Regions from separate parts of the Halomonas sp. THAF5a genome, predicted to be linked through region 1. Evidence: predicted binding sites of a transcription regulator. Region 1 holds the regulator's gene; each other region holds the start of a gene.
The links. Region 1 encodes FNR, which switches genes on or off when oxygen is low (the NO sensors DNR and NnrR bind a similar motif). Its sites were predicted from a motif close to TTGATNTANATCAA; they were not measured.
Positions count from the first base shown of each region.

Region 2: the regulator FNR is predicted to act here: its motif matches at 5,098-5,111, upstream of FIU83_RS04485 (TraR/DksA C4-type zinc finger protein).
Region 3: the regulator FNR is predicted to act here: its motif matches at 7,105-7,118, upstream of ccoM (cytochrome c oxidase subunit CcoM).

Region 1 covers NZ_CP045417.1:655,816-665,544, forward strand. Annotated here, with positions in the region: gene FIU83_RS02940 (sodium:solute symporter family protein) at 1-1,059, opposite strand, end outside; gene FIU83_RS02945 (DUF4212 domain-containing protein) at 1,066-1,326, opposite strand; gene FIU83_RS02950 (putative nucleotidyltransferase substrate binding domain-containing protein) at 1,854-3,677, shown strand; gene FIU83_RS02955 (3'-5' exonuclease) at 3,721-4,347, shown strand; gene ttcA (tRNA 2-thiocytidine(32) synthetase TtcA) at 4,444-5,355, shown strand; gene fnr (fumarate/nitrate reduction transcriptional regulator Fnr) at 5,498-6,241, opposite strand; gene hemN (oxygen-independent coproporphyrinogen III oxidase) at 6,309-7,664, opposite strand; gene FIU83_RS02975 (sulfite exporter TauE/SafE family protein) at 7,760-8,458, opposite strand; gene ccoS (cbb3-type cytochrome oxidase assembly protein CcoS) at 8,458-8,694, opposite strand; gene FIU83_RS02985 (heavy metal translocating P-type ATPase) at 8,691-9,729, opposite strand, start outside.
Region 2 covers NZ_CP045417.1:992,526-1,002,254, forward strand. Annotated here, with positions in the region: gene FIU83_RS04455 (efflux RND transporter permease subunit) at 1-551, shown strand, start outside; gene FIU83_RS04460 (hypothetical protein) at 861-1,547, shown strand; gene FIU83_RS04465 (TetR family transcriptional regulator) at 1,566-2,189, opposite strand; gene FIU83_RS04470 (succinylglutamate desuccinylase/aspartoacylase family protein) at 2,364-3,395, shown strand; gene dusA (tRNA dihydrouridine(20/20a) synthase DusA) at 3,495-4,490, opposite strand; gene FIU83_RS04480 (cold-shock protein) at 4,651-4,854, opposite strand; gene FIU83_RS04485 (TraR/DksA C4-type zinc finger protein) at 5,263-5,586, shown strand; gene FIU83_RS04490 (hypothetical protein) at 5,648-6,238, shown strand; gene FIU83_RS04495 (helix-turn-helix domain-containing protein) at 6,243-6,830, opposite strand; gene FIU83_RS04500 (SDR family NAD(P)-dependent oxidoreductase) at 6,934-7,674, opposite strand; gene gltX (glutamate--tRNA ligase) at 7,833-9,314, shown strand; tRNA gene FIU83_RS04510 (tRNA-Ala) at 9,372-9,447, shown strand; tRNA gene FIU83_RS04515 (tRNA-Glu) at 9,485-9,560, shown strand.
Region 3 covers NZ_CP045417.1:2,410,001-2,419,729, forward strand. Annotated here, with positions in the region: gene FIU83_RS10870 (MoxR family ATPase) at 1-570, shown strand, start outside; gene FIU83_RS10875 (VWA domain-containing protein) at 574-1,749, shown strand; gene FIU83_RS10880 (hypothetical protein) at 1,890-2,552, shown strand; gene FIU83_RS10885 (DUF3307 domain-containing protein) at 2,549-3,304, shown strand; gene FIU83_RS10890 (N-acetylmuramoyl-L-alanine amidase) at 3,308-4,198, shown strand; gene FIU83_RS10895 (proline--tRNA ligase) at 4,422-6,131, shown strand; gene FIU83_RS10900 (lytic transglycosylase domain-containing protein) at 6,157-6,798, shown strand; gene ccoM (cytochrome c oxidase subunit CcoM) at 6,928-7,044, opposite strand; gene FIU83_RS10905 (PqqD family peptide modification chaperone) at 7,213-8,478, opposite strand; gene FIU83_RS10910 (hypothetical protein) at 8,475-8,792, opposite strand; gene FIU83_RS10915 (peptidylprolyl isomerase) at 8,922-9,428, opposite strand; gene rfaH (transcription/translation regulatory transformer protein RfaH) at 9,471-9,729, opposite strand, start outside.

The DNA.
Region 1 (9,729 bases):
GTTCTTGTCCTCGAACTGGATCAGGCCGGTCTCTTCCCAGGTGCGCACCCACTCGGGACGCTCCTCATAGCGGATCGGGTTGGTGGCGGCGTCCTCATAGTTCTCGACCTGGCCGGCCATGTCCGGATAGACGGTGGTCATCAGGTTCAGGCGTGCCATGGAGCCCACGGCGGGCGCGGTGAGGTAGAGCAGGGCGATGAAGACCAGGGCCCAGCCGGCGGACCAGCGCGCATCGGCCACCTTCGGCACGGTGAAGAAGCGGATGATGACGTGGGGCAGGCCGGCGGTACCGACCATCAGCGACAGGGTGAACAGCACCATGTTCAGCTTGTTGTCGACGTCGGCCGTGTAGTCGCGGAAGCCCAGCGCGTTGACCACGTCGTCGAGCTTCTCGAGCAGCGGCACGCCGGACTCGGTGTGGGTGCTGAACATGCCGAGACCCGGGATCGGGTTGCCGGTCAGCTCCAGGGCGATGAACACCGCCGGGATGGTGTAGGCGATGATCAGCACGATGTACTGGGCGACCTGGGTATAGGTGATGCCCTTCATGCCGCCGAACACCGCGTACAGGAAGACGATGAAGGCGGCGATCCAGATGCCCCAGGTGTTGCTGACTTCGAGGAAGCGCGAGAAGGCTACCCCGGCACCGGTCATCTGGCCGATGACGTAGGTGATCGAGGCGACGATCAGGCAGATGACCGCGACCAGGCGGGCGGTGTTGCTGTAGAAGCGGTCACCGATGAAGTCCGGCACCGTGAACTTGCCGAACTTGCGCAGGTAGGGCGCCAGCAGCATGGCCAGGATGACGTAGCCCCCGGTCCAGCCCATCAGGAAGGTGGAGTTGGCGTAGCCCCCGGAGGCCAGCAGGCCGGCCATGGAGATGAAGGAGGCGGCGGACATCCAGTCGGCGGCGGTGGCCATGCCGTTGGTGACCGGGTGCACGCCGCCGCCGGCGACGTAGAAGTCCTTGGTCGACCCGGCGCGCGCCCAGATCGCGATGCCGATGTAGAGGGCGAACGAGGCCCCTACGAACAGCAGGTTGATGGCAAACTGACTCATGCTGGCTTACTCCCCGAGTCCGAACTGTTGGTCGAGACGGTTCATCTTCCAGGCGTAGAAGAAGATGATGCCGATGAAGGTCAGGATCGATCCCTGCTGGGCGAACCAGAAGCCCAGGTCCGTTCCTCCTACTGGAATGCCGGCCAGCAGCGGGCGAAACAGGATGGCGCAGCCGTACGACACGAAGGCCCAGACGATCAGGCACCCCGTGATCAGGCGGACGTTCGCCTTCCAGTAAGCAGCGGCATTAGACTTTTCGTCTGCCATGGTGTTGCTCTCCACTTGTTGTTGGGATTGGAAAGTGTTCCGGAGCGTTTGCATCACTCATCAGGACAATCATGCCGACACAGCGAGCTCGATGGCGGCGTGTGAGCCGTCGATCATCGGGTCGCGCGTGGCCGGTCATCGTGCAAGGGGCGACGCGGGAATGCCCTGTATGGCTCATGCACAATACTGGTCAGAAAATGCCTTAAATAAATCCCAGACTTTCGTATCATGAAGACGCATCGGTTCGGAGTCTTTTTGCAAAGTCGTTTTTAATCAGGGTGTTGGAGTCTGTTTTAGCAGCTAGCGCTGGGCACTTCATGGTACGCATAGGACGATGGTATAGCCCGCAAATGACAGCGGGTTGAGGGGCGGTGGGCGCCGGTGTTTGACCATGGTCTAAGGCGGTCATGGTAGGACGATTGTCTAGGTCTTTATGGCGCGTCGACTTTGCTATCTTGAAGACTCGCTGGACGCCGAGTCCGCCGAGGTCAGCGGGGTGGTGAGCGCCGCGCAACGAGGACAGCCCCATGGTCGATGTAGAACTCTCCCATCCTCCCTTCACCTTCCTCGACGACGAGGGGCGCGAGCGGGTCCGTCGCAGTATCGACCTGGCCTATTATGACCGCGAGGAGATCATTCTCGATGCCGGCCAGACCGGGGAATACCTGTTCCTGATCCACAAGGGCGAGGTCGCCGAGCTGGACCCGACCCTGCCCGGCGCCCAGTCGCACATCGGCCACTACACGGCCGGTGACCTGTTCGGCGCCATCAGCATCCTCAACGGCAGGAGCCGCTATCGCTTCCGGGCCGAGCAGGAGAGCCTCTGCTACCTGCTGCCCAAGGGGGTGTTCCAGCAGCTCTGCGCGGCCTACCCGGCCTTCGCCGAGTTCTTCCGCCAGCGCCTGGCCCAGAAGACGCGCCTGCTCACCGAGCGCCGCGCCGAGGGGGGCGTCACCATGGCGGGCTTCATGCTGGCCCGCGTCAGCGAGTGCATGCGGCCCCCGCGGGTGGTGCCGGCCACCACCAGCATGGCCGAGGCGGTGCATACCCTGAACGACAGCCACGCCGACAGCCTGCTGGTCGAGGGCGAGGAGGGGCCGGGCATGGTCACCAAGACCGACCTGCTCAATGCCCTGGTCCTCGAGGGCCTGACCCAGCAGAGCCCGGTGAAGGACGTGGCGCACTACGCCCTGATCACCGCCACGCCCCAGCAGTACCTGTTCGAGGTGCTGGTCCAGATGACCCGCTGCAAGGTCGAGCGGGTCGTGGTCATGGAGGACGGCCGCCCCTGTGGCGTGGTCGAGCTGACCGACGTGCTCAGCTACTTCTCCAGCCGCAGCTACGTGGTGAGCCTGCAGGTGGAGCAGGCCAGCAGCCTGGAGACGCTGGCCGCCGCCAGCCGCCGCACCCCGGAGCTGGTCAAGGCGCTGATGGCCCAGGGCGTCAAGCTGCGCTTCGCCATGGGGCTCTTGGCCGCCCTCAACGGGCGCATCATGAACAAGGCCTGGGGCTTTCTGATCGAGGAGCGTTACCACGACCACAGCTGCCTGATGGTGATGGGCAGCGAGGGGCGTGGCGAGCAGATCCTGAAGACCGACCAGGACAACGGCCTGATCCTCACCGACGACCTCGACTGGCCCGACTGCGCGGCGCAGATGCAGCGCCTCACCGAGACGCTGATCGAGCTGGGCTACCCGCCCTGTCCCGGCGACATCATGGTCTCCAACCCCGAGTGGGTGGGCACCGAGAGCCAGTGGCGCGGGCGCATCGCCCAGTGGGCGGCCAAGCGCGACGGCGAGAGCCTGATGCGCCTGGCGATCCTGCTCGACGCCCACGCGGTGGCCGGCAACGCCGCGCTGCTCGCGCGGCTGCGCGAGGAACTCTTCGAACGCTGCAGCCGCGACGAGATCCTGCTCTCCTACTTCGCCCGCACGGCGCTGCGCTTCTCTACGCCGCTGACCCTGTTCGGGTCGCTGAAGAAGCCCCAGCACGGGGTCGACATCAAGAAGGGCGGCATCTTCCCCATCGTCCACGGCGTGCGCACCCTGGCACTCGAGCGGCGCATCACGGCGACCTCGACCCTGGAGCGGCTCGAGGCGCTGGTCGCCGACGGCCGCCTGGAGGAGCGTTTCGCCGAGGACCTGGGCGAGGCCCTGTCGCTGTTCACCGAGCTGAGGCTTCGCCAGCAGCTGGCCCGCCTCGACGAGCCCGAGGGCCGGGACGAGGCGCCCGACCGGGTGGTGGTGCAGGCGCTCTCCTCCCTCGAGCGAGACCTGCTCCGCGAGGCCCTGCATATCGTCAAGGAGTTCAAGCAGCGGCTGTCCCATCGCTTCCACCTCGAGTACTCCTGACCCGCTCGCCGTTCACCGACCACGACACACGGAGGTTCTATTGATGCTCAGGGCCCTGCGCCGCGCCGCCGATCGACGCCGACAGGCACGCGGCGATCATGGCTGGCTCTTCGCGCCCTATACCGGCGAGGAGCTGGTCGCCATCGACTGCGTGGCCACCGGTCCCGACCCGCGTCGTGCCGAGCTGCTGTCGCTGGCGGCGGTGCGCCTTCGCGGCGACCGGGTGCTGACCAGCGACTCCCTCGACCTGCGGCTGGCGCCGCCCGCCAGCCTGAGTGGTGATTCGATCCGCCTGCACGGCCTGCGCGGCATCGACCTGGCCGAGGGGGCCGGGATCGACGAGGCCCTGTCGCAGTTCCTGGACTTCGCCGGCAACCGCCCGCTGATCGGCTGGCGCCTCGACGACGACCTGACGCTGCTCAACCGCTACCTGCGGCCGCGCTTCGGCTTCGACCTGCCCAACGCCCGCATCGACGTGGCCCAGGCCTACTATCGCCGGCTGCGTCGCCAGCACCCCGAGCTCGCCACCCGGCCGCGCTTCGAGGAGGTGGCCAGGCGAATGGGGGTGCCGGTGATGGGGCGGCACACGGCGCTCGGGGAGGCCGTGACCGCGGCGCTGATCCATCTGCGCCTGACCCGCGATGCGCTCGGGGTAGAGCGCTGCGGCTGATTCCGCGGCACGGGCGGGGCGCGTCGCCAGTCTCGCGGCAGAGTGGTAGGATAGGCGCCCTTTCCGTTCCCCGATTGCCCTGGCAGCGCCCCGACCATGCAAGATGCCGTGACCTTCGATCCCCGTCCCGCCGATGAGGCCGCCCCGGCCGAGCCGTCGACCCCGTCTGCCGAGGCGCCCGACGCCCAGGCCAGGCGCGAGTTCAACAAGCTGCAGAAGCGCCTGCGGCGCCAGGTCGGCAATGCCATCATCGACTTCGACATGATCCGCGAGGGCGACAAGGTGATGGTGTGCCTCTCCGGCGGCAAGGACAGCTACACCATGCTGGAGATTCTCCGGAACCTGCAGCGCAACGCGCCGGTGAACTTCTCGCTGGTGGCGGTGAACCTCGACCAGAAGCAGCCCGGCTTCCCCGAGCACGTGCTGCCCGAGTACCTGGACGGCCTCGGCGTGGACTACCACATCCTCGAGCGCGACACCTACTCGGTGGTCAAGGAGAAGACCCCGGAAGGCAAGACCACCTGTGCGCTCTGCTCGCGGCTGCGCCGCGGCTCGCTGTACGGCTACGCCGAGGAGATCGGGGCCACCAAGATCGCCCTGGGCCACCACCGCGAGGACATCCTCGAGACGCTGTTCCTCAACATGTTCTTCGGCGGCAGCCTCAAGTCGATGCCGCCCAAGCTGCTCTCCGACGACGGCAAGAACATCGTCATCCGCCCGCTGGCCTACTGCCGCGAGGCCGACATCGCCGAATTCTCCGAGCGCATGGCCTTCCCGATCATTCCCTGCAACCTGTGCGGCTCGCAGCCGAATCTGCAGCGCCAGGTGGTCAAGGAGATGCTCGCCGAGTGGGAGGCCAAGCATCCCGGCCGCCTGGAGAGCATGTTCAAGGCGGTGACCAACGTCGCGCCCTCGCAGCTGGCCGACCGCGAGCTGTTCGACTTCGCCGGGCTGGAGGAGAAGCAGGCCAAGATGCGGGCCGATCGCATCGACCTGCACAACGAGTGAGTCGCGCCGAGCGCCCGGCGGCTCAGTAACGGGCGGCAGGTGTCGAGGAAGCCAATGAAAAACCCACGGGATGTCGAGTCCCGTGGGTTTCTTCGTTGATGGCGGATACGCGGCGGTTCAGTCAGCACCCTGCCTGGCGCTGTCAGCGACAGCCCTCCTGCTCTGCGACCTCGAGCAGAGCCTCCAGGTCGAGGATGTTGACCTCGCGGCCGGAGACGGCCACCAGCCCCTGGGTCTGGAAGCGGCTCAGGATGCGACTGACGGTCTCCACCGCGAGCCCCAGGTAGTTGCCGATGTCGGCCCGGGACATGGAGAGCCGGAAGCTGTAGGGCGAGTAGCCGCGGCGGCGGAAGCGGTCGGAGAGGCTGGCGAAGAAGGTCGCCAGGCGCTGGTCGGCGGTCTTGCGTGACAGCAGGCGCATCATGCGGCGGTCGTCGCGCATCTCCTTGCTCATGCTGCGGTAGAGCTGGCCGCGCAGCTCCGGGAGGGATTCGGAGAGGCGGTCGAGGCGATCGAAGGGGATCTCGCAGACCGTGGTGGTCTCCAGCGCCACGACCGTCCCCGGGTAGCGCTCCTCGTCGATGCCGTCGAGGCCCACCAGCTCGCTGGGCAGGTAGAAGTTGGTCAGCTGGTCCTCGCCGCTGCCCTCGGTGGTCACCTGCTTGAGGCTGCCCGAGCGCACCGCGAAGACGCTGGTGAAGGGCGTGCCCTGGCGGAACAGGGGTTCGCCCTTCTTCAATGGCGGCCGGCGACGGATGATGGCATCGAACTGGTCCATGTCCTGCACTTCGAGCGCCAGCGGCAGGCAGAGCGAGCTCAGGCTGCAGGTCTGGCAGCGCGTCTCGTTCATCAGGGCGCGGCGCCTGCCGGTTGCGGGATCGGGCATGCTCTCCTCCATGACGGGTGGCTCGCTGCTCATTATGGGGGATAGTCCCCCACCGGCAAAGGATCCCTTAGGAGGGTGGCGCTTCCGGCTGTGGCGATGGGGCGTCGAGGTAGGCGTCGAAGGTCGCCGCCAGTCGATGGATCATCAGGCGCCCGCTGGGCGTCACGCGCCACCGAGGCCCCTCGCGCACGATCAGTCCCTGCGGCTCGGCACCGGCGAGACGTGCCAGCGGCTCGGCGAGGTGGGCCTCGGCGTCCAGCCCGAAGGCCTCGCCGATGGCCGACAGGTCGAGATGATGATCGCAGGTCAGCTGCTCGATGGCGGCGCCGCGCAGCCGGTCGTCCAGGCTCAGCCGATGGCCGGCGACGGTGGGCAACTCCCCGCGGTCCAGGGCCGCCTCGTACGCCGCGAGGCGCAGCGGGTTGCGCACGTGCAGGGCGTCCAGCCGCGAGACCGCCATGACGCCGAGGCCGACCAGGTCGTCGCGCCGGCGCCCGGCCGCCAGCGCCTGGACCAGGCGGTCGCCACCGCGCACGTAGCGGTCGTGGCCGAGATGCACGTAGCCCGCGGCGGCGAGCCGCTCGATGGCCGCCTGCAGCATCACCCGGACCTCCCGGGGAGCGGGCAGGTCCGCGGACCGGATCTGGCGCTGCCCGGGGAAGCGCTCGGGCGCATGGCGGTAGTGGAACAGCGACAGCCGCGACGGCGCCATGGCGATGACCTGCTCGAGGGTGGCGATGAAGCCGTCGCGGGTCTGGCGAGGCAGGCCGAGGACCAGGTTCAGGTTCACGGAGCCGAAGCCCAGCCGCTCCGCCTCGTCGAGCAGCTGCTCGGTCATGCCGCGCCCCTGCTCGCGGTTGATCGCCCGCTGGACCTCGGGGTCCAGATCGAGCACCTCCAGGCTCAGCCGATTGAAGCCCAGCGCCTCGAGATGGCGCAGGGTGAAGACATCGGCCCCCCGGGGGTCGATCTCGATGAGGTACTCCCGGTCGCGGTCGGCGGCCAGCCGGAAGCGGGCATCCAGCCGGTCGATCAGGTCGCCCATCTGGTCGAGTGTCAGGAAGGTCGGCGTGCCGCCGCCCCACCGCAGGGCGCGGATCTCGCGCCCGGGGTCCAGGTGGCGGCGGATCAACACCATCTCCCGATCGAGGCGGCTGAGGTAGGCCTCGGCCAGCCGGCGGTCCGCGGTGGTGACCGGCCGGCGGGTGCAGTGAAAGCAGGCGTGCTGGCAGAAGGGCAGATGCACGTAGAGCGATAGCGGACGCGCCGCGGCGTTGCTCTGCTCGAGGGCCTGACGATAGGCCTCCGGGCCGATGCCGTCGTCCATCGCCCGGGGCGTGGGGTAGGCGGCATAGGCGGGGGACGGCGAGGCCGCCGCGAAGGGGACGTCGTGACCGGATGCGGCAGGCGCGGGCGCGGGCATGGTCGGCCCTCTGGAGGGAAACATGCCTTCATGCTAGCGAGGCGCCCGTCGCCACGCGTTGAGCTGCGTCAAGCGAAGCCGCGATCGGCGCGGGGTCAGTGCATCGACGCCCCCGGCAGCAGCGTCCACAGCTGCCAGAGGGCGAAGGCGATGATCGAGAGCGCGGCCAGCGTGCGAGTCGCCGGGTGACGGATCAGGGTGCCGAACTGGCGCGCGGCGAGGCCGGTGGCCAGCAGGGCCGGCAGGGTGCCGAGGCCGAAGGCGCCCATCAGGGCCGCGCCCCGCAGGGGGTCGGCGATCGCCAGGCTCCAGGCGAGCATCGAGTAGACCAGGCCGCACGGCAGCCAGCCCCAGACGGCGCCCAGGGCGAAGGCCTGGGGCACCCTCACCACCGGCATCAGCCGCCGCCCCACGGGCTCGAGGTGATGCCAGAGCCGCCTGCCGACCGCCTCGACCCTGAGGAGTCCCTTCCACCAGTCGGCGATGTAGAGCGCCATCAGGATCAGCATCACCGCGGCCAGTGCCTGGAGCCCCAGGCGCGCCTGGGGGCTCAGGGCAATCAGGGTGCCGAGGGCCGCCGCCAGGGCGCCGGCCGCCATGTAGCTTCCGATGCGGCCCAGGTTGTAGCCGAGCAGCAGTCCCGAGAGGCGGGCGGGGCTTCTCATGCTGGGCGGCACGGCGAAGGTCAGGGCGCTCATGATGCCGCCGCACATGCCGATGCAGTGGGCGCCACCGAGCAGGCCGAAGACGAAGGCCGCCGCCAGCGGGGGAAGGTCGAGGCCGGTGGGATCCATCAGTCGCGGCGGCCCTCGCCACGAGGCGCGTCGGCACCAGGATCGGCCCCGGGCTCGGCATCGGACGGGGCGCGCGATGAGCGCGGCCGATCGTTCTCGTCCTCGTCGAAGAGGATGCGGTAGGCGGGGCCCTCGAGGTCCTCGAACTGGTCGTGGCGGACGGCCCAGAAGAAGGCCCAGACCGCCAGTCCCAGCAGGATCAGCGAGAGGGGGATCAGCAGGTAGAGGATGCTCATGCGTTCACCAGCCTGGGGGAGTCGGCGCCGGCGGGGCGCTCGGGTCCGGCGCGGGTCAGGCGCAGGGCGTTGCCGACGACGACCAGCGAGCTCGCCGACATGCCGATGGCGGCGAGCCAGGGGGGCACGAAGCCCATCGCCGCCAGGGGCAGCGCCGAGACGTTGTAGATCAGCGACCAGGCCAGGTTCTGGCGGATGATGCGCCGGGTGGCGCGGCTGGTCGCGACGGCCTCGACGATACGCCCCAGCCGCGGGCCGAGCAAGACGGCGTCGGCGCGGGTGCGGGCGAGGTCGGTGGCGCCGTTCATGGCGATAGCCACGTCGGCCCCGGCCAGCACCGGCACGTCGTTGATGCCGTCGCCGACCATCGCCACCCGCTCGCCGGCGGCCTGCAGCGACCGGAGGCGCGCCAGCTTGTCCTCCGGGGAGGCCGCCGCCTGCCAGGTCGCGAGGCCGAGGCGCCGGGCCATGGCCGCCACCGCCGACTCGGTGTCGCCGGAGAGCAGTTCCACGGCGAGGCCGCGGGCCTCCAGCGCCGCTATGGTCTCCCGGGCATCCTCGCGCAGGCGGTCGTGCAGGCGGAACCAGGCGCGGGGGGCGCCCGCCTCCGCCAGCAGCAGCCACTGCCCCTCGCCCGGCGTCTCGGGACTCGCCTCGGGGGCGGCGAAGGCGGGCGTGCCGAGCCGCCAGCGGCGCCCGTCGATGTGGCCCTCCAGGCCCTGGCCGGGGCGGCTGAGCACCCCGTCGGCGGCGAGGCCGGCCTCGCGGAAGGGGCGGAAGGCGCGGGCGATGGGGTGCTCGGAGTGGGCCTCCAGGGCGGCGGCCAGGGCGCGGGCACGCGCCTCGTCCAGGCCCTCGCCGAGCGGACGGGTCTCCACCAGGCTCATCTCGCCGCTGGTCAGGGTGCCGGTCTTGTCGAAGATCACCCGGTCGAGCTGCGACAGCGCCTCCAGGGCGTCGGCGCGGGTGATCAGCACGCCGCGGCGGTGCAGCCGGCCATGGCCGGCGGTCAGCGCCGTGGGCGTGGCCAGCGCC
Region 2 (9,729 bases), 340 kb from region 1:
TGGCCATCGTCTTCGGCCTGCTGATGGTGTTCTTGATCCTGGCCGCCCAGTACGAGAGCTGGTCGCTGCCGCTGGCGGTGCTCACGGCCACGCCCTTCGCCTTCCTGGGGGGCATCGGCGGCATTGCGCTGCGCTCGCTGGATACCAGCGTCTATGTGCAGATCGGCATGCTGGTGGTGGTCGGCCTGGCGGCCAAGAACGCCATCCTGATCGTCGAGTTCGCCGAGCTGCAGCGCCGCGAGATGGGCAAGACCATTCGCGAGGCGGCCATCACCGCCGCGGAGCTGCGTTTCCGCCCGATCGTGATGACCTCCCTGGCGTTCATCTTCGGCACCCTGCCGCTGGCCATGGCGACCGGGGCGAGCGATACCAGCAGCCAGCACATCGGTACCACGGTGGCGATGGGCATGGCCTCGGTGGCGATCCTCGGCAGCCTCTTCGTGCCGACCTTCTACGCCATGATCGCCGCGGTGTCGGCCCGGCTGCAGCGCAGGCCGCAGCGCGATGATGAGGCCTCCGAGTCGACGGCCGAGTCACGCGGCAACGCCTGACGCACCGTGGATGGGCGGGCCGCGCCGGCTCGCCCAGCAATCAGGGGCGCCCCCTTCCTTTTATGCTGGGGGCGCCCCTTTTTCATGCCGCAGGCACCGCTGATACATGCCGCCGGCGATCCGTCTCCAGGCCGGGACGATCGCGCGTCATGCCACCAACGAGCTGGGTTCGCGTCGAGGACGGGCGACGTGAGCCATCCGGATCGACGGGGCTCCCCTTGATCGGGATCAGGAAGGCGCCGTCGCGATGGTCTAGAGTGGGAGGGGAAGACTCATTCGTCGGCTAAGCGTTATCGGGAGGCACGCCACATGGAGACCCTCATCGCGATCGTCCTCGACTTCCCCATGGTCCTCTTCACCGTCCTGCTGGCGCTGGTCGCCGGCTACTGGCTGCTGGTGGCGCTGCGCCTGGCGCCTGTCGAGCTGTTCGAGCACGACAGCCTGCGCAACGACACCCTGGCCAGCGCCCTGGTCTCGCTGGGCTTCATCGGCGTGCCGGTCTCGCTGTCGCTGACCCTGCTGATCGTGCTGGCGGGCCTGTTCACGCTGGCCCTCGAGCTCGCGGTGCTTCGCTGGCTGCCGCTGGGATTCTTCCGAATCCCGCTGGGGATCCTGGTGATCTGGGGGGCCTTCGCTCTGGCGTCGCCGCTGGCCGCCTGGCTCTGCCATCGACTGCATCGGCGCCTTCACCGGCGGGGGGGCGGCGCGCCGGAGCCCCTGCCGCGCTGCCTGCTGGGGGAGGCGGTGCGTATCACCGCCGTCTCGGCCGAGGAGGTGACGGCCGTGCTGAGGGAGGCGCCCCGCCACGAGGTGAGCCTCGCCATCAAGTCGGGGGATGCGCCTCGGGTCGGGGAGTATCGGGTGCTGGTGAAGTACCTGCCGCGGGACGGTCGCTACCGGGCCGTGCCCGAGAGCGACTACCTGGATGCCCGCACGCGGCTTCGGCGGCTGCATCTGCTGCACGGCGACCCTCAGCACAACGGCTCGTCGGCCTGAGGCGCTATCGCCCCGCGATCAGGCCGCTTCGGTCTGATCGCGGCCGATCAGTGCCAGCTGGGCATCGACCAGGGCCATGCCGCGGGCGTGGATGGAGTAGGCGTCGGGGTCACGCAGCCAGTCGTGGAAGAGGCCGCTGAGGATCGCCTGCAGCAGGCGCGTGGCGATCTCGGGATCGACCCCCTCCTTGAGCAGGCCCAGGCGGTGGGCCTCGGCGAAGTAGCCGCCCAGGGCGTCCAGGCATTCGCCGGCCATCTCCGCCTGGATGGCGCAGGGGTCGATGTCGTCGAAGAACTCGCAGCGGTGGATCAGGATGGCGAGGACCCGTCGGCGGCGGGGCTGCTCCAGTCGCAGCAGGCTCTCCTGGAACCCCAGGCGGACGGTCTCCAGCGGCGAGGCGTGCACGGCACCGGCCTCCGCCACCAGTGCCTCGAAGGGCATGCGCACCCGGTCGAGCATGGCGCGAAAGAGGTCGGCCTTGTTCTTGAAGTGCCAGTAGACCGCGCCGCGGGTCAGGCCGGCGTGACGGGCGATCTGTTCGAGCGAGGTGCGAGCGACGCCATTGTCGAAGAAGACCTCCTCGGCGGCGTCGAGCAGTGCCTCGCGGGTGGCTTCGGCTTCGGCCTTGGTGCGTCTGGCCATGGCGGGGCTCTCAACATGTCACGGTTTTGCATATTCTACCCGAGTGGTCCGTTTTTTACATTCATCCATGTATGGATATGTAAGCGGTGGGCGGTGCGCCGGGCTCGTCTTCCACGGATCAGGCGCGTATAAGAAACGTCTGAAAACACCGTTTCGTGATGCAAGGAGCGCCGCATGGCCCGTTCCCCCTTCGAGATCGCCGGCACCAGGGTGGCGCCGGGATCGCGCACCCAGATCGACGTGCCCGTGGCACGCCTCTATACCCATGCGCCGCTCTACATCCCCCTGGAGGTGGTGCACGGCCGGCAGTTGGGGCCGGTGCTGCTGGTCTGCGGCGGCATCCACGGCGACGAGATCAACGGCGTGGAGATCGTGCGCCGCCTGCTGCGCTCCAAGCAGCTGCAGGGGCTGCGCGGCACGCTGATCGGCGTGCCCATCGTCAATGTCTTCGGCTTCGTGCAGCACAGCCGCTACCTGCCGGATCGGCGCGACCTCAATCGCTGCTTTCCGGGCAGCGAATCGGGCTCGCTGGGTGGCCGGGTGGCGGCGCTGTTTCGCGAACAGATCGTCGATCAGGCCAGCCACATCATCGACCTGCACACCGGGGCGATCCATCGGACCAACCTGCCCCAGATCCGGGCCCAGCTGGTTCCCGGCGGCGAGACCGAGCGCATGGCCAACGCCTTCGGCGCGCCGGTGATCCTCAACGCCGACCTGCGCGAGGGCAGCCTGCGCCACTACGCGCAGCACCGCGGGATTCCAGTGCTGACCTACGAGGCGGGGGAGGCGCTGCGCTTCGATCAGTGGGCGATCACGCCGGGGGTACGGGGCGTGCTGCGCGTGATGCGCCGGCTCGGCATGCTGACCGGCGAGCATCGAAGGCGTCCGGTGCCGGCCGCCGAGGTGGCCAACGGCTCGAGCTGGGCGCGGGCCCCCATCGACGGCATCCTGCGCCCGCAGGTGCGTCTCGGGGCTCGGGTGGCCCGCGGCGAGCTGCTGGGGCGGGTGGCCGATCCCTTCGGCAACGCCGAGGGCGAGGTGCGGGCGGTGGCGGACGGCATCGTCATCGGCATGAGTCGTCTGCCGCTGGCCAACGAGGGGGAGGCGCTCTTCCATATCGCCCGCTTCGATGCCATCGAGGAGGCCGAGAGCGCCATCGAGGACTTCCAGTCGAGCCTCGAGCCGCCCCCCGACGCCCTCTACTGAGCCGCCGGGCCGCTGCGCTCCCATATCGAGCGCCCCCATGCGACGACGGCGCCGATCGCTCGGCGCCGTCGTCGTGTCCCGCGAAGCCCGCCGTCGGGGCTAGGCCACCTCGGCCGGCTCGCGCTCGGCGACCAGGCCCAGGGCATCGTCGAAGACCTGCAGGCCCGCGCCCTCGCGATGGGCATGCTCGGAGAGGTGACGGCGGAACTTGCGCCCGCCCGGCTGGCCCTGGAAGAGGCCCAGCAGGTGGCGGGTCACATGATTGAGCTTGGCGCCCTCCTCCAGGCGGCGGGCGATGTAGGGGCGCAGCGCGCGGGCCGCGGCGTGGCGGCTCTCGGCCGGGCCGGTCTCGCCGTAGAGGGCGGCGTCTACGCCGGCCAGCAGCCAGGGGTTCTGGTAGGCCTCGCGGCCGACCATCACGCTGTCGACGTGGTCGAGCTGCGCGCGGCACTCGTCCAGGGTCTTGATGCCGCCGTTGATGCCGATGTGAAGCTCCGGGCGACTCGCCTTGAGGCGGTGCACCCGCGGGTAGTTGAGCGGCGGCACGTCGCGGTTCTCCTTGGGGGAGAGCCCCTCGAGCCAGGCCTTGCGGGCGTGCACGATGAAGGTGTCGCAGCCGCCGTCGGCCACCGTGGCGATGAAGCGCGAGAGGTCGGCGTCCTCGTCCTGGTCGTCGATGCCGATCCGGCACTTCACGGTGACCGGGATCGACACCGCGTCCTGCATGGCGCGCACGGCGGCGGCGACCCTCTCCGGGTGGCCCATCAGGCAGGCGCCGATCAGGTTGTTCTGCACCCGGTCGCTCGGGCAGCCGACGTTGAGGTTGACCTCGTCATAGCCCCATTCCTCGGCGATGGCCGCGCACTCGGCGAGCTCACGGGCGTCGCTGCCGCCGAGCTGAAGGGCGAGGGGATGCTCGACCTCGTCATAACCGAGGAAGCGCTCCCGCGGGCTGCCATGCAGGATGGCGCCGGTGGTCACCATCTCGGTGTAGAGCAGGGCGCGGCGCGTCAGGGTTCGGGCGAACGCGCGGTAGTCGTGGGTCGTCCAGTCCATCATCGGGGCCACGGAGAAGGTGCGGTCGAGCGCTTGCATCGGCATCACGGGGTGTCGGTCGGAAGGGCGCCTAGTCTACCAGCCCTGGTCACTTTCTGCCCAATCCTGCCCCACTCAGGCACCCAGATACAGCAAGGCCCGCATCAGCGGGCCTTGGTGCTCGATGCCTTGCGGCTCGAGAGGGCTGTCCGATCGGTGATCAGACGGCTTCGACGTTGGACGCCTGCAGGCCTTTCTTGCCCTGGACGACGTCGAAGGAGACCTGCTGGCCGTCCTGCAGGGATTTGAAGCCCTCGGCCTTGATCTCGGAGAAGTGCACGAAGAGGTCATCGCCGCCGTCGGCCGGGGTGATGAAGCCGAAGCCTTTTGCGTCGTTGAACCACTTGACGGTGCCAGTAGCCATGTCATGACTCCTTTCTTTGGCGCGCTGCGCCGGATACGAAATTACCGGGTGTAGCCCCGAATGCTAGTGGGTAAAACAAGGGGATATAACCAGACAACCGAAAGGATTCGACTACTACTGACAATATGCATCTTGCTAACCAACTGGCGCACACGGTGGCATGACGAGCGCCCGGCGTCAACACCCTGGCGGTGCGCGACGCCATCGCTGGGTCGCGGGCTCGGCCCGGCGACTCGTCGAGGCGTGATCCGGATCAGCGCACCGGACGGGAAAGCCCTGCTATAAAGAAGGACGATGAAGGAAGGGCTATTCAGCCAGGCCTGTTGGGCAGGGGCCTGGAGGATGAACGCCGGGCGAGGCCGGCCGCCGAGGTCGGTGTGCCCACGATGCGACGAAAGGAGAGCCGTCATGGCGGATCGCAAGCAGGAACTCGAGGCGCTGCGCGAGGAGCTGGTCGCGCGGCTCGATCGCTACCAGGCCCACAGGGAGCAGAAGGGCGCTCCGCTGGACAAGGACACCGAGGACGCGTCGACCGAGACCGTCAACGACGAGGTCATCCAGGCCCTGCAGCAGGAGGCCGAGGACGAGCTTCGCCAGGTGCTCCATGCGCTGAAGCGCCTCGCGGCGGGGGAGGGCGACGCCTGTGAGCAGTGCGGCGAGCCCATCGGCGACGCGCGCCTGCGGGCGCTGCCCTACACGACGCACTGCCGCCGCTGTGCGGAGCGCTTGTGAGCCTTCCGGCCCTGGCCAGGAGTGGTAGTCTGGTCGCTCATCGACGAGGCGGGAGGCGTGCATGACAGCGTGGTGTCGAGGGATCGGGGCAGGCGTGGTGCTGATCTGGCTGGCGGGCTGCGGTGGCAGCGAGGAAGAGGTGAGTGGCGCGCCGGACGACCCGGCGCCGGTAGCCGAGACGACGCAGGCGCCCTCGGCGCCCGCCCCGACCGAGAAGGTCGCCCCCTTCGAGGAGCCGGTGACGATCGATGTCTCGTCGCGTCTGGGCAGCGACCGGCGCCTGACGGTCGATGGCGAGACCAACCTGCCCCCCGAGACTCGCCTGCAGGTGCTGGTGGAGCGCGAACTCAGCGGCGTGCGCTGGCGGGCGCGGGTGTCGGTGGCCGAGGGCGGCTTCGTGGCCGGGCCCTTCGGCCCCGGCAGCGGCCTGCCCGACGGTGACTACCTGGTAGTGGTGGAGGTGCAAGAGGGCAGTGTGCAGCCGGCCGCCGTGCGCGCCCGGCTGGGCGAGGAGAACGAGCACCTTCGGGGACCGCTGGTCGAGCAGTCGCGTCACGGCCTGGGCCAGGTGGCTCGCTACGCCAAGCGCTTCCTGGTGGGCGACGAGACGCGCCGCACTCGGGATCGTGTCGAGGTCATGGAGATCGAGTAGCGCCTCAGAGCGGCTGGGCGCGCCAGTGGGCCACCAGCTTGCCGATCAGCCGGCAGCTGGGCGCGTACGGGATGAGTTCGTCGCTGTCCTGGCGCTGGAAGATCAGCTCTCCGGTGGGCCCCTGGGTGACTCGCCGGATCGCCAGCTCGCCGTCGTTCTCGATGAGGTAGAGGCCGGGCTGGCGGAAGATGTCGCTGGTCGCGATGGCCACCAGGTCGCCCTCCACCAGGAAGTCGAAGTGCTCGCCCGGTGCCGGGGTCACCAGGTGGCAGTCGCCGTCCCAGCGCTGCCCGGGCACCATCTCGATCGGCAGCTCGATGACGCGCTGCTTGCCGTCCTGCCAGGGCAGCGGGAGCTGGCGGCGCAGGTAGAGGGGCGAGGCGCTGGGCCCCTCGTCCTCGAGCAGCCGCGACAGCGGGCAGTTGAGCGCCTGGGCCAGGGCCACCAGGCGCTCATGGCCGATCTGCTTGATGGCACCCGATTCCCAGTAGGAGATCGTGACGTCTGACACCCCGACCCTGCGTGCCAGGGCCGCCTTGTTGAGCTTGGCCTCCAGCCGTAGTGTCTTGATGCGCGGGCCGAGTGTTTCCATTACGTCATCCTGTGGTCAAAAAGCGTCATGTGGATCTTCCGGGCTCGGGTTTTGCCGAGCAACGAGGGTAATCAACGGTAATTCTGCCCTAATCCCCGCGGCGTCACCATGCCACCCGCTCGCCGGCCCAGTCGAGGAAGATGCCGCTCTCCTCGGGCGTGCAGGCATCGAGTACCTCCAGCAGCCGCTCGGCCACGAAGGCCGGGGTGAACAGCTTGCCGTCGGGCACCCGGGCCTGAAAGGGCGCCGAGAGCGGGGTATCCGTGGTGCCGGGGTGCAGGCAGGCGATCGCGGCCTGGGGATTGAGGCGGCGCATCTCCACGGCGGCAGTCTTCATCAGCATGTTATGGGCGGCCTTGCTGGCCCGGTAGGCGTACCAGCCGCCGAGCCGGTTGTCGCCGATGGAGCCGACGCGCGCCGAGAGGCTGGCGAACAGCGCCGGGTGGCGCCCCTTGAGGCTTGGCTGCAGGGCCTTGAGCAGCAGCGCCGGGGTGATGGCGTTGACGTGGTAGAGCCGGGCCATGGCCCCGGCGTCCAGGTCGTCGAGCTTCTTCTCCGGGCCGATGCCGAGCTGCTCGTCGTGCAGCATGCCGATGGCATTGAACACCAGGTGCACGGGGGTGGCGCCCAGGGCGTCGGCGAGGGCCTCGCCACCCTCCTCGGTGGTGAGGTCCAGGGCCAGGGCATCGACCCGTGGATCCGGGTGCGGGTGACCGCCGCGGCTGACGGCGATCACCCGACCGGGGCGGTCGCTGTCGAGCAGGGCCTCCACCACGGCGCTGCCGATGCCGCCGGAGGCGCCGGTGACCAGGGCGGTGAAGTCGTCGGGGAGTCGCGTGAGCATGGCATTCCTTGTTCACCGGGGAGCGGGTTCTGCGTGGACCGCATCGCCGGGGAATGATTCCCGGCCACGGCTGCCCGGCGCTGGTCAGGTGCGTATAATGCGGCCATTCGCCCGCCAAGCCAGGGCGGCCTCCCTCCATCGACAGGACCTAGGACGACATGACCGTACGCACTCGCATCGCGCCGTCACCCACCGGCGATCCCCACGTGGGCACCGCCTATATCGCCCTGTTCAACCTCTGTTTCGCTCGCCAGCACGGCGGCCAGTTCATCCTGCGCATCGAGGACACCGACCGCGCGCGCTCCACGCCCGAGTCCGAGCAGATGATCCTCGACTCCCTGAGCTGGCTGGGGCTCGAGTGGGACGAGGGGCCCGACGTCGGTGGTCCCCACGGGCCCTATCGCCAGAGCGAGCGCGGCGATATCTATGGCGAGTACGCCCGCCAGCTGATCGCCTCCGGCCACGCCTTCAAGTGCTACCGGACCACCGAGGAGCTCGACGAGCTGCGCGAGGCGCGCAAGGCGGCCGGCATGCACCTGGCCCTGAAGCCCGCCGACCTGGCGCTGCCCGCCGAGGAGCAGGCCCGTCGCGAGCGGGAGGGCTGGCCCTACGTGGTACGCATGACCGTGCCGGCCAGCGGTACCTGCGTGGTCGAGGACATGCTGCGCGGGGTGATCGAGGTGGACTGGGCCCAGGTGGATGCCCAGGTGCTGCTCAAGTCCGACGGCATGCCGACCTATCACCTGGCCAATGTGGTCGACGATCACCTGATGGGCATCACCCACGTGCTGCGCGGCGAGGAATGGATCAACTCGGCGCCCAAGCATCAGCTGCTCTACGAGTACTTCGGCTGGCAGATGCCCGTGCTCTGCCACATGCCGCTGCTGCGCAACCCCGACAAGTCGAAGCTCTCCAAGCGCAAGAACCCGACCTCCATCAACTACTACCGGCGCATGGGCTTCCTGCCCCAGGCCGTGACCAACTATCTCGGCCGCATGGGCTGGTCGATGCCCGACGAGCGCGAGAAGTTCAGCCTCGACGAGATGATGGCCCACTTCGATATCCAGCGGGTCTCGCTGGGCGGGCCGGTGTTCGACCTCGACAAGCTGACCTGGCTCAACGGCGTCTACATCCGCGAGGACCTCGACGATGCGGCGCTGCTCAAGGCGCTGATGGAGTGGGCCTTCAACGAGGAGTACGTCGGTCAGATCCTGCCCCAGGTGCGCCCCCGGGTGGAGACGCTTTCCCAGGTGATGCCGCTGGCCGGCCACTTCTTCTCCGGCCTGCCGGCCATCACGGAGGAGGACTTCGATGCGGTGAAGCTGTCCCGCGAGGAGCTGCTGAAGCTGCTGCAGTTCCTGGTCTGGCGCTTCGAGCTCGTGCCGGCCTGGCACAAGGAGGCCCTGCTCGGCGAGGTCAAGGCGCTGGCCGCCCACTTCGAGCTGAAGATGAAGGCCTTCCTGGCACCGGTGTTCATCGCCGTGACGGGCTCCTCTTCGAGCACCTCGGTGATGGACGCCATGGCGATCCTGGGCTCCGATGTCACCCGGGCACGGCTGCGCCACGCCATCGAGGTGCTGGGCGGCGTCTCCAAGAAGCAGGCCAAGCGCTTCGAGAAGGAATTTCGCGAGCTCGCGTGATTTCCTGTTGACGAAGGCGGGGCTTATCAGTAACATACGCCCCGTCTTCGAGAGAACGGGGCCTTAGCTCAGCTGGGAGAGCGCGACACTGGCAGTGTCGAGGTCAGCGGTTCGATCCCGCTAGGCTCCACCATCGCTCCGATGGTAGTCGTCTCTTCGCAAGACGTTGCGTCCCATTCGTCTAGTGGTCCAGGACACCGCCCTTTCACGGCGGTAACAGGGGTTCGAACCCCCTATGGGACGCCACTTCCAATTCTTTCCCCTCATACTTTCTTCTGACCAGCCGGCCCTCAAGCCAGCCTGGCCGTTTTCGCCTCGTTGTTCCCTCCGGTGGCCTGCCGGCGGCGAATCGTGCCAACTTTGACGTGAATTTTCCTTGACTTGTCCACGTGTGCTGCTTAGTGCGGCGGGGCTG
Region 3 (9,729 bases), 1.8 Mb from region 1:
AACTACATCCGCCCCGGCAAGCTCTGGGAGGCCTTCACCGCCGACGAGCGGGTGGTGCTGCTGATCGACGAGATCGACAAGGCGGACATCGAGTTCCCCAACGACCTGCTCCAGGAGCTGGATCGCATGGAGTTCCATGTCTACGAGACCGGCGAGACCATCACCGCGACCCACCGCCCGATCATCGTCATCACCTCCAACAACGAGAAGGAGCTCCCCGACGCCTTCCTGCGCCGCTGCTTCTTCCACTACATCGAGTTCCCCGACCGCGATACCCTGCAGGCGATCGTCGACGTGCACTTCCCCGACATCGCCCCGCGGCTGGCCGGCGAGGCGCTGGAGGTGTTCTTCGAGCTGCGCGCCGCCCCGGGCCTGAAGAAGCCCCCCTCCACCTCGGAGCTGGTCGACTGGCTGAAGCTCTTGATGAGCGACGAGCTGGCCCGGGAGGCGCTCTACCAGCGCGACCCGGCGAAGGCGCTCCCGCCGCTCGCCGGGGCGCTCGTCAAGAACGAGCAGGACACCCAGCTGCTGGAGCGGCTGGCCTTCATGATGCGCCGGCAGGGCCGCTGAGCCATGTTCATCGGCTTGTTCGAGACGCTGAAGCGCCACGAGGTGCCCGTCTCGCTGCGCGAGCTGCTCGACCTCCACGCGGTGGTCGAGCGCGGCGTGGCGTTCGCCGACATGGAGGCCTTCTACCGGGTCGCGCGCACCGTGATGGTCAAGGACGAGCGCCACTTCGACCGCTTCGATCGCGCCTTCGCCGCCTGGTTCGAGGGACTCACGAGCCTCGACGCCGCCATCGAGGCGCTGATCCCCGACGACTGGCTGCGCCGGGAGTTCGAGAAGCAGCTCTCCGAGGAGGAGAAGGCGCAGATCGCATCCCTGGGCGGGCTCGAGCAGCTGATCGAGACCTTCAAGCAGCGCCTCGAGGAGCAGCAGTCGCGCCACGCCGGCGGCAACAAGTGGATCGGCACCGGCGGCACCAGCCCCTTCGGCGCCCACGGCTACAATCCCGAGGGGATCCGCATCGGCCAGGACGGCTCGCGGCACCGCCGCGCGGTGAAGGTGTGGGACGAGCGTCGCTTCCGCGACTACGACGACTCGCTGGAGCTCGGCACGCGCAACATCAAGATGGCCCTGCGCCGGCTGCGGCGCTTCGCCCGCCAGGGGGCGGCCGAGGAGTTCGATCTCGACGCCACCATCCGCGAGACCGCCCGGGACGCCGGCCTGCTCAACGTGCAGCTGCGCCCGGAGCGCCACAACGCGGTGAAGGTGCTGCTGCTGCTCGATGTGGGCGGCTCCATGGACGACCACGTGCGCACCTGCGAGGAGCTCTTCTCGGCGGCGCGCTCGGAATTCAAGCACCTCGAGGCCTACTACTTCCACAACTGCCCCTACGAGGGGCTGTGGCGCGACAACTCCCGGCGCAGCGAGCGCATCCCGACCATGGAGGTGCTGCACACCTACGGCGGCGACTACCAGGTGGTGATGGTCGGCGATGCCGCCATGTCGCCATACGAAGTGACCCACCCCTGGGGCAGCGTCGAGCACATGAACGACGAGGCGGGCGCCGTCTGGCTCCGGCGCCTGGTCGAGGCCTTCCCGCACCTCGTCTGGCTCAACCCGCTGCCGCCCCGCGCCTGGGAGATGACGCCCTCCACCCGGCTGATCCGCGAGCTGATCGCCGATCGCATGTACCCCATGACGCTGGCGGGGCTGGAGGACGCCATGCGCGAGCTGGCGCGGTAGCCGCCATCGTTCGCCCCGGCCTTACCCCGCTACCTATAACCTTTTAGGGCTATATGGTCTTTATATAGCCTACAAAGGCTATTAGTTTGCCGGATAGGCCTCTACGGCTATGCTGGGGGAATGCCCCGAGGAGGAGTGTCATGCCAGGACGCATTGCCGTGCTCACCGGTGACGTGATCGATTCCCGCAAGGTCGGCGACCGGCCGCGCCTCTATCGGCGGCTGGAGGCGGCCCTGGCGGGGCTCGCTTCCCGCCATGGCGGCCGCGGCGAGCGCTTCCGCGGCGACGGCTTCCAGCTCGCCCTGCCCCATGCCGCGGCGGCCATGAAGGCCGCGGTGGTCCTGCGCGCGGCGCTGATCGAGCACTCCGATCCCCGCCAGCGCTGGGATGCGCGTATCGCCGTGGCGGTCGGGCCGGGGGAGCTCGGGGGCCGCGAGGCCGACGGCGAGACCTTCATCGCCTCGGGACGCCGCCTGGACGCGCTCGCGGGCGGCGTCGACCACCTGGCCCTGGTCCTGCTGGACGAACCCGAGGACCCGGCGCTCGACCTGCTGGTGCGCTTCCTCGACGACCTGCTCGGTGGATGGTCGCCCTATTCCGCCGAGGTCGTCGCCCTTTGCCTGGGCGAAGACGCCACTCGGCCACCCTCGCAGCAGGCCCTCGCCGACCGGCTGGGCATCTCCCAGCCCAGCGTGCACAAGCGCCTGAAGGCCGCCCGCTGGCCCCTGCTCGCCGACACCCTCGCCTACCTTCGCGAGCGCCTCGACGACCGGGCGCCGTCGACCGCGGAGCCGACACCATGAACGCCACGGCCCTCTCGCTGCTCATGGCGCTGGTGCTGGCCCACCTGGTCGGCGACTTCCTCCTGCAGACCAGGCGCTGGGTGGAGGAGCGCCAGCGCCTGCACCAGCGCTCGCCGCGCCTGCTGCTGCATGCCCTGCTGCACGGGGCCCTCGCCGGCGGCGTGCTGCTGCTGGCCGGCGACGCCACCTCCCGGGGGCCGACGGCCGCGCTTTACGGCGCGCTCGCGGTGGGCGCCAGCCACTGGGCGATCGACCTGGCCAAGTCCCTGAGGCCGGCCGGCGAGCTGCGCGCCTTCCTGCTCGACCAGGCCGGCCACCTGCTGGTGCTCGTGGGCCTGTGGCTAGTCTGGCTCGCGAGCCTCGCCCCGCTGGCGGCGCTGGGCGACTGGCTGGCAACGCCCAGGGTGCTGGGGGTGGCCACCGCCTATCTGCTGGTGACGCGGCCGCTGTCGATCGCCATCGCCCTGGTCATGCGGCGCTGGAGCGCCGAGCTCGAGGACACCGGCACCCTGGCCAGTGCCGGGGCGCGCATCGGCGTGCTGGAGCGGCTCCTGGTGCTGACCCTGGTGCTGCTGGACCAGCTCACCGCGGTGGGGTTCCTGCTGGCCGCCAAGTCGGTGCTGCGCTTCGGCGACCTGCGCGAGACCCGCGATCGCAAGCTCACCGAGTACGTGCTGCTCGGCACCCTGCTCAGCGTCTCGACGACCCTGGTGCTCGGCATGCTGGTGCGTTTGTTGCCAACGGGGGGCTGAGCCGTGCACCGCCGCCTGTTGCTGCTGCTCCTGCCGCTGGTGCTCGGCGCCTGCGCCGGCCCCGGGACGCTGGAGCGCCGGGCGGGCTACACGGTCGACCACACCCATGAAAGCCCCTCCCACAACAGCCGGGTGCGCCATCTGGTGCTGCACTATACCGACGGCGACGAGGCCGAGGCGCTGACCGCCCTGACCGGCCCACGGGTCAGCAGCCACTACGTGCTGCCCCGCGGCCCCGAGGGGCGGGTCTACCAGCTGGTGGAGGAGACGCGGCGCGCCTGGCACGCCGGCGCCAGCCGCTGGCGGGGCAGCGCGGATATCAACGCCACCTCGATCGGCCTCGAGATCGTCAACGCCGGGCCGGATCTTTCGGCGGCCGAGGTCGAGCGCCTGCTGGCCGCCGATGAGGCGAGCGAGATCGCCTGGGCACCCTATCCGGACGCCCAGTTCGATACCCTGATCGCCCTGGCAGGCGACCTCATCGCCCGCCACGGCATCGCGCCGACGAACGTGGTGGCCCATTCCGACATCGCCCCCTCGCGCAAGATCGACCCCGGCCCGGCCTTCCCCTGGCAACGCCTGCACGAGGCCGGAATCGGCCCCTGGCCCAGGCACGCCACGGTGGCCCGCTGGCGCGCCCGCTTCGCCGTCGCCCCACCGTCGCTTGCCAACCTGCAGCGGGCCTTGGCGGCCTGGGGCTACGGGCTGGCCGTCACCGGCGAGGCCGACCCGCCCACCCGTGCGGTGCTGCGCGCCTTCCAGATGCGCTTTCGCCCCGCGGACTACCGCGGCCTGGCCGATGCCGAGACCGCAGCGATCCTGTGGGCGCTGCTCGCGCGCTACCGGCCCGAGGCGCTGTCCGATCCCGCACTCGCCTCGCCGGGACCCCTGTAAGCGGGGAGGCCGGGGTGACACCGCCGCCAGGCGCCGCCAGACGCTGTCGCCCTAGGCACAGGGCCGCGCATTGTCGGCGCCCTGTGACCGACCTGGATAAGCAACGCCCGCCGGACTTTTGCCGCCAACCGGGCTTGGCCGTACAATGCGGGGTCATTGCCGCCGCGCCGCGCGGCGCCGCATCCGCTTCTGCACAAGCCCCGCTCGAGGAAACCCCGGACCCATGCGCGCCAGTCAACTGTTGATCGCCACCCTCAAGGAAACGCCTGCCGACGCCGAAGTCGTCAGCCACCAGCTGATGCTGCGCGCCGGGATGATCCGTCGCCTCACCTCCGGCCTCTACACCTGGCTGCCGATGGGCCTGCGCACCCTGCGCAAGGTCGAGCGCATCGTCCGCGAGGAGATGGATCGCGCCGGCGCCCAGGAGGTGCTGATGCCCGCCGTGCAGCCGGCCGAGCTGTGGCAGGAGTCCGGCCGCTGGGAGCAGTACGGCCCGGAGCTCTTGCGCCTCAAGGATCGCCACGAGCGCGACTACTGCGTCGGCCCGACCCACGAGGAGGTGATCACCGACCTGGTGCGCAAGGAGATCGCCAGCTACAAGCAGCTGCCGGCCAACTTCTACCAGATCCAGACCAAGTTCCGCGACGAGATCCGGCCGCGCTTCGGGGTGATGCGCTCCCGGGAGTTCATCATGAAGGACGCCTACTCCTTCCATATCGATGAGGCCTCCCTGAAGGAGACCTACCAGGCGATGTACGACGCCTACGTGCGCATCTTCACCCGCCTGGGGCTCGACTTCCGCCCGGTGATCGCCGACAACGGCGCCATCGGCGGCACCGGCTCCCACGAGTTCCACGTGCTGGCCGACTCCGGCGAGGACGACATCGTCTTCTCCACCGGCTCGGATTACGCCGCCAACATGGAGAAGGCCGAGGCGCTGGCGCCCCAGGGCGAGCGCGCCGCCCCGAGCGAGGAACTGCGCCTGGTCGACACCCCCGACGCCAGGACCATCGCCGCCCTGGTCGAGCACCACGGTCTGCCCATCGAGAAGACCATCAAGACCCTGATGGTGCACGGCGCCGAGGGCGGCCTGGTCGCCCTGCTGGTGCGCGGCGATCATGAGCTCAACGAGGTCAAGGCCGAGAACCTCGCCGAGGTGGCCGCCCCGCTGACCATGGCCAGCGAGGAGGAGATCCGCGCCGCGGTGGGCGCGGGCCCCGGCTCGCTCGGCCCGGTGGGCCTCGAGATGCCGCTCATCATCGACCGCAGCGTGGCGCTGATGAGCGACTTCGGCGCCGGCGCCAACGTCGACGGCCAGCACTACTTCGGCATCAACTGGGAGCGCGACGTGGCGCTGCCCAGGGTCGCCGACCTGCGCAACGTCGTGGAGGGCGACCCCTCGCCGGACGGCCAGGGGACGCTCGCCATCAAGCGCGGCATCGAGGTCGGCCATGTCTTCCAGCTCGGCAAGAAGTACTCCGAGGCGATGAACGCCACCGTGCTGGGCGACGAAGGTCGCGCCGTGCATCCCTGGATGGGCTGCTATGGTATCGGTGTGACCCGGGTCGTGGCCGCCGCCATCGAGCAGAACCACGACGAGGCGGGGATCATCTGGCCCGACGCCATCGCCCCCTTCCACGTCGCCATGGTGCCGATGAACGCCCACAAGTCCCAGCGGGTGCGCGAGGAGTCCGAGCGACTCTACCAGGCGCTTACCGCCGCCGGCCTCGAGGTGCTGCTGGATGATCGCGACCTGCGCCCGGGCGTGCGCTTCGCCGACCACGAGCTGATGGGCATACCCCATCGCCTGGTCGTCGGCGACCGGGGCCTCGACAAGGAAGAGCTCGAATACAAGGGACGCCGTGACAGTGACGCCACCATGGTACCGGCCGGTGAGATCATCGACTTCCTGCGCGAGAAGGTCGCGATCTGAGGCCCGTCGGGCCGCCGCCCTGGCGGTGGCCCTCCTGCTGCCCGCCATGACGGCCCTGGGCCAGGGCGACCGGGACTTCCTCGCCGCCCTGCCCGCCTCGCTGTCCCCCGACCGGCCCGCCCCCGTCGTGCGGGCCCTGCCCCCCGAGCCGGCCAGCCTGCGCGACACCCTCGACGCCGTGCGCGACGCGCCGCTGCCGCCCGCCGAGATCTGGGCGGCCCGGCAGTGGCTGAACGCCATGGAGCCACGGCTTGCCCGCTACGTGTCGGAGGCCCCGCGGCGCCGGGCGCTGCTGGGGCGCATCCACCAGGAGGCGCGCCTGGCCGGGCTGGCCCCGGAGCTGGTGCTGGCGGTGATCCAGGTGGAGAGCGCCTTCCAGGCCGAGGCCGTCTCCTCGGCCGGCGCCGTGGGACTCATGCAGATCATGCCCTTCTGGGTCCGCGAGCTGGGCCTGCCCGCCGATGACCTCAAGGATCCCCATCGCAACCTGCGCTACGGCTGCACGATCCTCGCCCACTACCTGGCCGTGGAGCGCGGCGACCTGACCCGGGCGCTGGCGCGCTACAACGGCAGCCTCGGCAAGACCTGGTACCCGGAGCGGGTGATGCGCGCCCTGGCTAGCCGCTGGTCGCTGCAGGAGACCGGCCGCGCCACCGCCGGGCGCTGAGTCGGCACGCCATCGCCGCGGCACGAGCACAGGCGCGGCAGAACACACCGACGAAAAAAAGCCGACCCAAGTGGGTCGGCTAGTGGGGGGACGCGCCCCCCTCCCCTGACGACTGGTGAAGCGGCTGGATCAGTGCTTGTTCTTGCGATGGTGGTCACGGACGATGAACGCGATCCAGCCCCCCATGAAAGCGACCATCATCGCGACAGTAACAAGCCCGAAGATTACGGCGTCATCCAAGTACATGGTGTGTCCTCCCGTCCCGATGTGTTGAGTGCACTCTATCGCGCCATCGCGGGAGGGAACCTGACCTGCATCAAGTTTGCCACCGTCCCGGACCTCGGAGTCCGGCAGGACTTGACGCAGGTCAGTTTCCGGGGCGCTGTCGGCGTCATCGACACCGACCGCGTCCCCTCAGGAGGGGACCGCACGCTCGATCAGCCCGACCGCCGCCAGGGTATCGAAGAGCCCTGCCGCGTCGGCGCGCAGCCGGGCAGGCGCAACCTCGGTGAAGCGCTCGGCCAGCAGCGCCGCCACCTCGGCCGGGCCCAGTGCCGCCAGGCCCAGCAGGCGCCAGACACCACTCGCCACGGCGCTCAGGCGATGCACCCCGCCATCGGCGTCGACCACGAAGTGCTCCTCGCCCAGCGGGTACTCCGCCGCGACCGGCACCCGCCGCCAGGCTCGCGACGAATCGCCGACAGCCGGCGTGCTCTCGCGTGCCCCGAAGGCCGGCACCGGAGAGGACGACAACGGCTTCTGCTCGTCACGATGTGGCTCGGCCACACCGCTCACCACCCGCGCGACGGCCGCCACCGGATCGTCGTAGCGAAGCGACCGGCACGGTAGGCCCCGCATCATCGGCAGCAGCCGCGCGACTCGACCCCCTAGGTCATGCGTCCCGGTGGCGCCGGCGAGGCTCTGGCCAAGCAGCTGCAGCAGGCCATCGCCGGGGGACAGGCGCGTCAGGCGCGGGGAGGGCGTACCGGGCAGGCGGTCGAGCAGCACGATGGCGCCGATGGGGCGCCGCTCGCCGTGATCGGCGAGACGGTCGCGATCCAGGGTCAGGTAGCCGTAGCGCCGGTCCGAGACGCGCTCGTGGGCGGCGATGAAGCCAGCGAGATCGGTGGGGAGAGAGGCCGGTAACGGCAGGCGCAGCCGCGGCGCGATGCCCAGCGCCTCGCCCGTCGCCCGGCCCTCGCCGTCGACGTCCAGCAGCAGCACGTCGTCGGCGAAGACCCGATGGCCGGCGGCGGCGAAGGCGGCGCAGAGCAGGCTCTTTCCCGCTCGGTGGGTGGCGGGAAAGAGCACGAGTCGCTCGTCGATCTCCACGGCGGCACAGTGAAGGCCGATCTGCGAGGGCCTGGCCTCGAGCAGCCGGTCGATCAGATCGGCGACCAGGCTGGCGGCCGCGGTGGCGGTGCCGGGCAGCCGGCGGGGTCGCGTTCGCCCCGGCACCGCCTGGGCGTAACCGTCGGCCGTCCGCCAGGCCGTCAGCGCCTCGTCCGGGGACGAATGGATCGAAGGGGCCGAGGCCGGCACGGCGTCGAGCGGCCAGCCGGGCATCGCCCCACGCAGGGCCGCGGCGAGCTCGGGCGCGCCCTCGAGTCGCAGCGTCGCTTCAAGCCTCGCGGGCCGCAGGGCCTCGACGCACCCCGCCGGCGGACCGAACGCGCTCACCAGCGACTCGGGTAGCTGAAGCTGTGGCTGTACCGGCTATGGCTATGGCTATGGCTGTGCTTCGAGTGCCGATGACGGCGGTGATGCGCGTGGTGGCGGTGGCGCCGATGCTCGCGGTAGTCGTCCACGTAGCGCCGCTCCCGGGTCTCCGGATGGGTCTCGTAGACGATTCGCCAGCGCCCCTCGTCCCAGTCGCCGGCCTGGGCCTGGCCCAGGGTGGAGAGGGTCGGCGCGGCGTAGGCGGCGACGCCGACCAGGCCGAGGGCGGCCAGCAGCGCGCGCCGGCGGGCGCAGGGGGCAGGTTGGTCGCTCATCGATGGGCTTCCCTGTATGGCTGAACGAGGCGTCCAGCCTACCGCGCGGCGTCCCTCGCGGGACCTGCCCCGGGCACGTTTCCCCAGTCGCTGCAAATTGCCGGAAGCGTTGTCGCACGCCGCCGACGTTCAGGCCATCTTCTTGTCTTCCACCTCGCCGGGCTCGGTGCCCGGCGGCAGCGGGTGGCCCTTGGCGAGTTCCGCACGGGTGGCGTCGCGGACCTCGAGCACCTCGAGGCGATAGCGCAGGGTGTGGCCCGCCAGGGGATGGTTGGTGTCGATCAGCACGTTGTCGTCGCGCACCTCGAGGATGGTGACGATCTCCGGGCCGTCGTCGCCGGGGGTCTGGAAGCGCATGCCGGGCGCGAGGTCGGGGGCGGGAAAGGCGTGACGCCCCACCTCGCGCACCAGCGCCTCGTCGCGCAGGCCGTAGGCCTCGGCCGGCATCAGGGTCACGGAGAGCTCGGCCCCGGCATGCCGGCCCGCCAGCGCCTGCTCCAGGCCGGCCATGATGTTGCCGTGGCCGTGCAGGTACTCGAGCGGCTTCGCCCGGGCCCGGGAGTCGTCGAGGACGCTCCCGTCCTGGTCGCTGAGCACATAGTGCAGGGTCACGACGCGGTGGGAGTCGATGGTCATGAAGGCTCCTTGAACGATGGAAGAGGGCGACGCGGCCGTCGGTCAGTCGCGGCGGCGCAGCTGGCCGACGGGCATCTCGAGGCGCTGCTGCTTGTGCAGCAGGTTGAGCAGCACGATGGCGCGCTCCTCGCCCTTGTGGCTCGAGAACACCGCCTGCAGGTCCTTGAAGGGCCCCTCGGTGATCTCCACCGCCTCGCCGGCGCGGAAGTAGACGTTCGCCGTCGCGTCCTGCTCCTCGCTGCCGTGGGTGCGCAGGGTCTCGACCAGCGAGTCGCTCACCGGCACCGGCATCTCCAGGCCG